Linked DNA regions of Caulobacter sp. FWC2. The protein of the gene in region 1 interacts with the protein of each later gene in a pairwise test. Links are inferred from orthologs where the notes say so. Each region holds a gene or a part of one and is shown in the gene's direction. Other genes may lie near its edges.

The links. The genes of interacting proteins can lie anywhere in the genome.
Region 2: the proteins of grxD (region 1) and CSW62_RS20505 interact in binary tests that used the Escherichia coli proteins (3 or more experiments, as listed by UniProt). The link is inferred for Caulobacter sp. FWC2 from one-to-one orthologs.

The regions. Positions count from the first base shown.
Region 1 is NZ_PEBF01000001.1:3,800,746-3,804,280, forward strand. What follows is about bases 467-3,142. They hold grxD (Grx4 family monothiol glutaredoxin), read left to right. Parts: upstream 467-1,471; coding sequence 1,472-1,813; downstream 1,814-3,142. Other genes in these bases: CSW62_RS18105 (BolA/IbaG family iron-sulfur metabolism protein), read left to right, coding at 467-500; CSW62_RS18110 (hypothetical protein), read left to right, coding at 511-1,401; CSW62_RS18120 (thioesterase family protein), read left to right, coding at 1,821-2,240; CSW62_RS18125 (hypothetical protein), read right to left, coding at 2,224-2,604; CSW62_RS18130 (serine hydrolase), read left to right, coding at 2,686-3,142. In the rest of the region: CSW62_RS18100 (M20/M25/M40 family metallo-hydrolase), read right to left, coding at 1-118; more of CSW62_RS18105, read left to right, coding at 264-466; more of CSW62_RS18130, read left to right, coding at 3,143-3,535. UniProt on the Escherichia coli protein: Monothiol glutaredoxin involved in the biogenesis of iron-sulfur clusters.
Region 2 is NZ_PEBF01000001.1:4,319,976-4,323,677, reverse strand. What follows is about bases 252-3,094. They hold CSW62_RS20505 (BolA family transcriptional regulator), read left to right. Parts: upstream 252-1,458; coding sequence 1,459-1,731; downstream 1,732-3,094. Other genes in these bases: CSW62_RS20495 (TonB-dependent receptor domain-containing protein), read left to right, coding at 2,518-3,094; cdd (cytidine deaminase), read left to right, coding at 1,820-2,266; CSW62_RS20510 (J domain-containing protein), read right to left, coding at 744-1,400; CSW62_RS20515 (hypothetical protein), read right to left, coding at 252-560. In the rest of the region: more of CSW62_RS20515, read right to left, coding at 1-251; more of CSW62_RS20495, read left to right, coding at 3,095-3,702. UniProt on the Escherichia coli protein: Transcriptional regulator that plays an important role in general stress response. Has many effects on cell morphology, cell growth and cell division. Acts by regulating the transcription of many genes, including dacA (PBP-5), dacC (PBP-6), ampC and mreB.

The DNA.
Region 1 (3,535 bases):
GGGTGCGGATGTCATCGACAGCCTTGTCTCCGGGGCCGGCGAAGGCCGGCGCGGAGGTGGCGACGGAAAGAACAGCGGCGGCGGCGAAGATCGCCAGCAAGCGAGAAAGACGGATCATGGCGCCTACATGCCGTGCGCGACGCGGCGAATTCAATTAAATCTCGGTCATATCGCCGTGGACCCTGGTGACCAACGCTGTCAGCTTAGGCGCGTTGTTAAGGAATCCCGGCCACATAAGCCCTTCAGAGACCGGAGCCTTCCCAGTGCCCATGTCCCATGCCGAACTCGAGGCCCGCCTCACCACGGCCTTCCCCGATTCCGAGATCGTGCTGACCGACCTGGCCGGCGACAACGACCATTGGAAGGCCCGCATCGTCTCGCCCGCCTTCGCCGGCCTGAACCGCGTGCGTCAGCACCAGCTGGTCAACAAGGCCCTGGCCGACGTCCTGGGCGGGACCCTGCACGCCCTGGCCCTCGAAACCGCCGCCCCCGCCGAATAGGAGCAAACGCGTGCGCTATCGGCCCTTCGGCGCCACGGGCATGGCGGTTTCGGCGCTGACCCTGCGTCTGGCCGACAGCTCGCGCCTCCGGGCCAGCGAGTGGCGCGCCCTGATCTTCACAGCGCTGGAAAACGGCATCAACAGCTTCCAGGTCGAGGGCGACTCGCCTGAGCTGCTCAAGGGCGCCGCGGAGGCCTTCGCCAGCGTCGAGCGGCGGCTGCTGTTCCTGACCTGGCGCGTGCGCGGCGACGCGGCGGCCCTGGGCCAACAGGCCATCGACGGCCTGTTGAGCTCTGCGTTCGAGAGCCTGTCGCTCGACTATCTCGACCTTGTGCTGATCAACGATCCGCTGGCCCCCGCCCTGCCGTCCGCCTTCGAGGCCGGCCTGCGTACGCTGTTCGACAGCCATGCGCTTCACGGCGTGGGCGTCGCCAGTCGTGGCGACATCGACCCGCGCCTGCTCAAGAACGACATGGTCACCACCATCTCCTCGCCCTTCAATCTCTCGTCCGGTTGGGCCGTGCGTCACCGCATCCGCCACGCCTCGACCCACGACTTCGCCGTCATCGGCGAGGACTTCTGGCCCCAGGCGCTGCGCGAGGGCGGCGAGCTGGCGGGTCCGAAGCCGTCCCTGTGGCGACGCCGCTCTGACCCCCTGTCCGACATGGGCGGCTACGAGTTCCTGCACGCCACCCAGGGCTGGAGCGGCGAGGATATCTGCCTGGGCTACGCCCTGACCGAACCGTCCCTGTCGACCGTGCGCATCACCGCCGATACCCGCGCCGATGTCGAGCGCCTGGCCGCTGTGGTCGAGCGCGACCTGCCCAACGGCGTCTGCGCCCAGATCGAGATGGCCCGCTTCTCGGCCCAGGAACGCGAGAAGGCGGCCAATCGTACTTGATGGCCAAGGCGCTCTTGACCCTTCGGCTCGGGGCGCCTAGCTGAAAGCCTTGAGTTCCAGGACAATCCCGATGACCGACGTCGCCTCCTCCCCCGCCCTCGACTTCATCGCCAAGACCGTGGCCGAGAATCCGGTCGTGGTGTTCATGAAGGGCGTGCCGGACCAGCCGCGTTGCGGCTTCTCGTCGGTCGTCGTCCAGATCCTCGACCACCTCGGCGTCGAGTTCATCGGCGTCGACGTCCTGCAGGACGACGACCTGCGCCAGGGCGTCAAGACCTTCACCGACTGGCCGACCATCCCGCAGCTCTATGTGAAGGGCGAGTTCCTGGGCGGCAGCGACATCATCCGCGAGATGTTCCAGTCGGGCGAACTGAAGACCCTCTTCGTCGACCAGGGCCTCATCGCGACCTGATCCGCGCGTGAGCCGAGTCTTCGTCCCGCCTTCGGACGCCTATTCCCTTACCTTCGAGCCCAAGGCGTCGGACATCGACGCCAACGGCCACGTCAATAACGTGGTCTATCTGGGCTGGGCGCAGGACCTGGCCATCGCCCATTGGGAAGCTTGGGCGACCGAAGAGCAGCGTGCGCCCTGGAGCTGGATCGCGCGCCGTCACGAGATCGACTACCGCCGCGAACTGCTGCCGGGTGAGACCGCCACCGGCTACACCTGGGTCGGCGAGCTGAAGGGTCCGCGCTTCGAGCGCTATGTCCGCATCGACGGCCCGGACGGCGAGATGTGCGCCCAGAGCCGCACTGACTGGGTATTGATCGACATCGCCGCCAAGCGCCCCGCCCGCGTCCTGCCCTGGATGATCGAGCGCTTCACGCCGAAGGGGTGAGCACCTTGTTGGCGATGACGATGCGGTCGGCATGGGTCAGGCCCAGCTCGTCATAGGTGAACCGCAGTTCGACCGCGACCGACGGACCCTTGCAGGTCTCCAGCCGTCTCCGCGCGAACGCCACTACCGCATGACCGTCGTGGCGATCGACCCGAAACACGAAATCGGCCTTGGTCGCGCAGCCCTTCGAGGCGACGCGGACCGTCAGGGCGTCAGACCCGGCCTTCGCCGCCAGCAGCGGCTCCAGTTCCGGAAAGGCCTCGCCCGGCGCGGCGGCCAGCAGGACGGGCGTCGTCGCGCAACCGGCCAAAACCAGGGCCGCGCCGGCCAGCACCAAACCCCTGCGGGAAAGAACGAAGTTCATCGACCTCTGTACGAGCCGCCCAACTTGAGGTGAAGATCGCCCACCGCTGCCGACGTGACCAGCGTCTTTGGGGATCGTACCGTGCGTCTTCGTTCCGTTGTCCTGGCCGCGTCGCTGGCCGGCCTCATGACCACACCCGCCCACGCAGCGACCGACTACAGAAAGCTCGACGCCGAGATCGACCGTCTACTGACCATCAGCAAGGTCCCTGGCCTAGCCGTCGCCGTGATCGACAACGGCAAGGTCGCTCACGTGGTCGCCAAGGGCGTGCGCAACGCCAAGGGCGATCCGCTGACGACCGACACGATCATGTATGCGGCGTCGATCACCAAGCTGACCTTCGCCTACTACGTCCTGATGCTGGTCGACGACGGCAAGCTCGACCTGGACAAATCCATCGCCGAGTACCTGCCCAAACCGCTGCCCAACTATCCGAGATACGCCGATCTCGGGGTCGACGAGCGCTGGAAGACGATCACCCTCCGCCGTCTTCTGACCCACAGTTCGGGCTTGGCCGACCAGCGGTTCTACGATCCGGAGAACAAGTTCCGGTTCAATCTGGAGCCGGGCACGCGCTACGCCTATTCCAACGAAGGCATCAATCTCGCGCAATTCGTCATCGAGGAAAGCCTGGGTCTGAAGGTCGGCGACGAGATGAACCGCCGGATCTTCCAACCCTTGGGCATGACCCGCTCCAGCATGATCTGGCGCGACGATTTCAAGGCCAACCTGGCCGACGGCCTGCACGAGGACGGCAAGTGGGAGGAGCACGACGACCGCTCCAGTGTCAAAGCGGCCGGCTCGCTCGACACCACGATCAGCGACATGGCCAAGCTGACGGCGGCCCTGGTGTCGGGCTGGGGTCTGTCGGCCAAGACCCGCGCCGAGCTGGACAAGGCGAGCTTCCCGATCGTCAGCGAGAGCCAGTTCC
Region 2 (3,702 bases), 520 kb from region 1 along the record:
GGCGGTACTTGCTCGTTCATGACCTTGTAGACGAAAACAACCGTGACTCGGTCATCGGCCTTTTCGTTTAGGTAATCCTCCATCCCGACCGGCTGCATCATGATTTTGCTCCAGTCGAGCTTTCCAATGGCTTCGACGCCGCCGCCATCGACAATCTGAAGATCATAGGCGAGGCCATTCGCCGCCTGCATATGCAGCCATTGGGTGGGTTCGCCCTCCTTGGGGATGCCGCTGAACACCACGGGCCCCGTAAAGCCGATCGCCGTGGTGGACGTCGGCTCGAAATGCGTGGTCTCGCCGTTTATGCCCATGGGCGGGGGATAGGGCATGACTTCACCATAGAAGCCGTACATTCCCTGCTCATCCGTAGGCCGGCCATCGTCGTGTTCTTCCTCTTCGCCGGACTCGGCGGCGGGGCTCGCGGCGTTGGCGGTGGATGCGGGCGCGGCGGCGCTCGCGACGACCTTCTTCTCTTTAGGCTGGGGGGCGGGCGCCTGGGGGCCACAGGCCGCCGTCAGGAGAACCGCGCACAAAATCATGACGTTGCGTATCAGGCGCATCAATGGCTCCGCACGACGCCTGGCTTTCACGGCGCGTCTCATGTTGCCCCCGTCGGGCCGCGCCAACCGGAGGATCGCGAGGAAGATCCACGTTCTGGACTATAATCGCAACAGAACGATCTCGACCCGGGCTCCGGCCTTCTCGTCCAGCCTTGGGGCGCGGCCCCTGCTGGGGGAGGTCGCCTAAGCCTTCACCATTCCCGACTTCTGCAGGGTCTTGTAGGCCTTGATGACCCGCTGGAGCTTGTGCTCGGCGCTGCGGTCGCCGCCATTGACGTCGGGGTGGCAGCGCTTGAGCAGTTCCTTGTACTTGGCCTTGATCGTCGCGCTGTCGGCGCCGGCTTCCAGGTCGAGGTCGGCCAGGGCCTGGCGTTCCAGCTTGCCCAGGCTGCGCTCGGCGGCGTCGCGCGCCGACTCGGCCTTGCGCTGCTGGGCGCGGAAGATGCCGAACGGGTCGGCGAAGGCGCGGGCGTCGCGGGCGGCGGCGGCGGCGGCTTCCCGAGAGTTGGCGTCGGCCTTGAAGCTCCAGGTCGGACGGCCGCCGGTCTGGCGTTCGGCCTCCTGGGCGGCGCGGATCTGCGCCTCGCTCATGCCGGCGTAGAAATTCCAGTTCTTGTTGTACTCGGCCGCGTGCTGCTGACAGAACCAGTAGTGCTGGTTCGGCAGGTCGCGCGACTTCGGCGCCTTGGTCGATCCCGCCAGACGACAGTCGGGATGATCGCAGCGCTTCTCGCCGGGCTTCAGGCCCAGGACGTCGTTGACCACGTCGTCCTCGCCCTTCTTGGGAGGGCGGACGCGGATGTCGGTGAATTTGGGACGGTATTCGAACTGCCGGCTCATGGCGTCTAGAGTAAGCCCACGCTATTTCCGTTCAAGGATTGACAAGCAAGAGACTGACATGGGCGACGTCACAGACACCCTCCTTCGCAAGCTGAACGCGGCTTTTTCGCCGTCGCTGCTGGAATTGGTCGACGACAGCGACCGCCATCACGGCCACGCGGGCCACACCGGTTCGGGCGAGAGCCACTTCAATCTGCGAATCGAGGCCGAGGCCTTTGCCGGCAAGGCCCGGGTGATGCGCCAGCGCATGGTCATGAAGGTGTTGGCCGAAGAGTTGGCGGGGCCTGTCCACGCCCTGTCGATCGTCGCCAAGGCGCCCGGCGAAGCGTAAGACGGCTCTTACTTTTTTGCTTGCCTGAAGCCTGTGCGGCTGATTGCCTCTCTTCCCGGCGCGATCCTGCCGGAAGGCCAGAATCCGCATGAGCGCCGACATTTCCACGCCCCCCGGAATCCAAAGCTCCGAATCTCTCGAACAGGACGCCGCTCGGATCCTGCCGGACCTGCTGTCGCGGTCCTATGCCCGCTATTCGAACTTCACGGTGGCCGCGGCGGTGATAGACGACGAGGGCCGTGTTCACTACGGCGTCAATGTCGAGAACGCTGCCTATCCGGTGGGCACGTGCGCGGAACAGACGGCGATCGGCGCGATGATCACGGCCGGGGGCTCGCGGAAGATCGACAAGGTGCTGATCGCGGCCGGCTCCGGCGCCGTGGTCCAGCCGTGCGGCGCCTGTCGCCAGCGGATCGCCGAGTTTGCGGGTCGGACCTGCGAGATCGTCTCGGTCCAAGGCGGCGAAACGACCGAACGTACGCCTTTCTGGGGACTGTTACCGCACTCATTCGGGCCGCGGGACCTGGAGACCTAGAACGACGCCACCGGTGGAGCTTGCCCTCCGGAAAAAAGGCATTGGGGCGGACGATTTTTCAAGGTTGGCTGGACGAGGGGCCGGAAAACGGGACTTTTCTTGGGCGGGGATTGCCGAAAAGTAACACAAGTCACCGAACGAGCACCTTTTCGCCATATTTAACTCCAAATTCGCGCAGGGCTGTGCGATCGCCTTTCGCCTCAGTTTTCGCCCGGGGGGCGAGAATTCCGGTTTTCAGGGGCGTTCCAGAAATGAAGATTGCTTTGCTCGCGGGTGTGGCGCTCAGCGCTGTCGTCGGTAGCGTTGCTTACGGCCAGGAGGCTGCTCCGAGCACGTCCGGCGCGGTGTCAGAGATCGTGGTCACGGGTTCGCGGATCAAGCGTCCGCAGTTCGACGGGACGGTTCCCGGGGTGCAGGTCACCAAGGAAGAAATCATCCAGCGCGGCTTCAACAACGCCTACGACATCGTGCTGAGCCAGCCGCAGGTCGGCTCGGGCGCCAGCCCGTACGGCAGCAACGGCGGCCAGACCTCGAGCCTCGGCGTGGCCTATGCCGACCTTCTGAACCTCGGCCCGCAGCGCACCCTGACGCTGGTCAACAGCCGTCGCATGGTGTCGAGCAACGCCTCCACCCTGTTCGTGTCGGGTAACTACGCCGGTTCGCAAGTCGATGTCAGCGTCATCCCGGCCCAGATGATCGACCACGTCGACACCCTGACCGTCGGCGGCGCGGCCGCTTACGGTTCCGACGCCATCGCCGGCGTCATCAACTACATCATCAAGGACCGCTACGTCGGCGCCGAGGGCCGCGTCGCGTTCCGTACGACCGACAAGGGCGACGCCAACCGCTACAGCTTCAACGCCATCTACGGTTCGAACCTGCTCAACGACCGCGCCAACCTCGTCGTGTCGTTCGAGTATACCAAGACCGACGCCCTCTATGCCGACGAGCGTCCATGGATCATCGATACGGCCACCTCGGTGACCAACGCCTTCAACGGTTCCAAGCGCAACCCGAACTTCTCGCCGACCACGGCCATCGACGTGGCCAACCTCAACAACGGCGCGTTCCTGCGCACTTCGGACGACGGCATTCCGTCGACGGCCTACACCTATAACGCCCGTACGGGCATGCAGTGGCCGTCGGGCGTCGCCTTCGCCCCGACCTCGGGCACGAGCGCGTGCCCGCAGAGCATCGTGGGCGTCACCGCCTGCGTGTCCGGCGCGGGCCTGATCACCTCGAACCTGCAACTGGCGCCCGGTATTCCGACCGGCAACGGCATCTACACGGCCACCCTCGCCGCGGGCGCGTTCCCGAACTTCGCCCCGGCCTCGCTGCCGTCGAGCATCACTGCGGCCCAGGTGTTCGCCAAGTACGGCGTCACGGCGCCGACCGGCCTGACGACGACCCAGTTGAACACGCTGGCCCTCAACGTT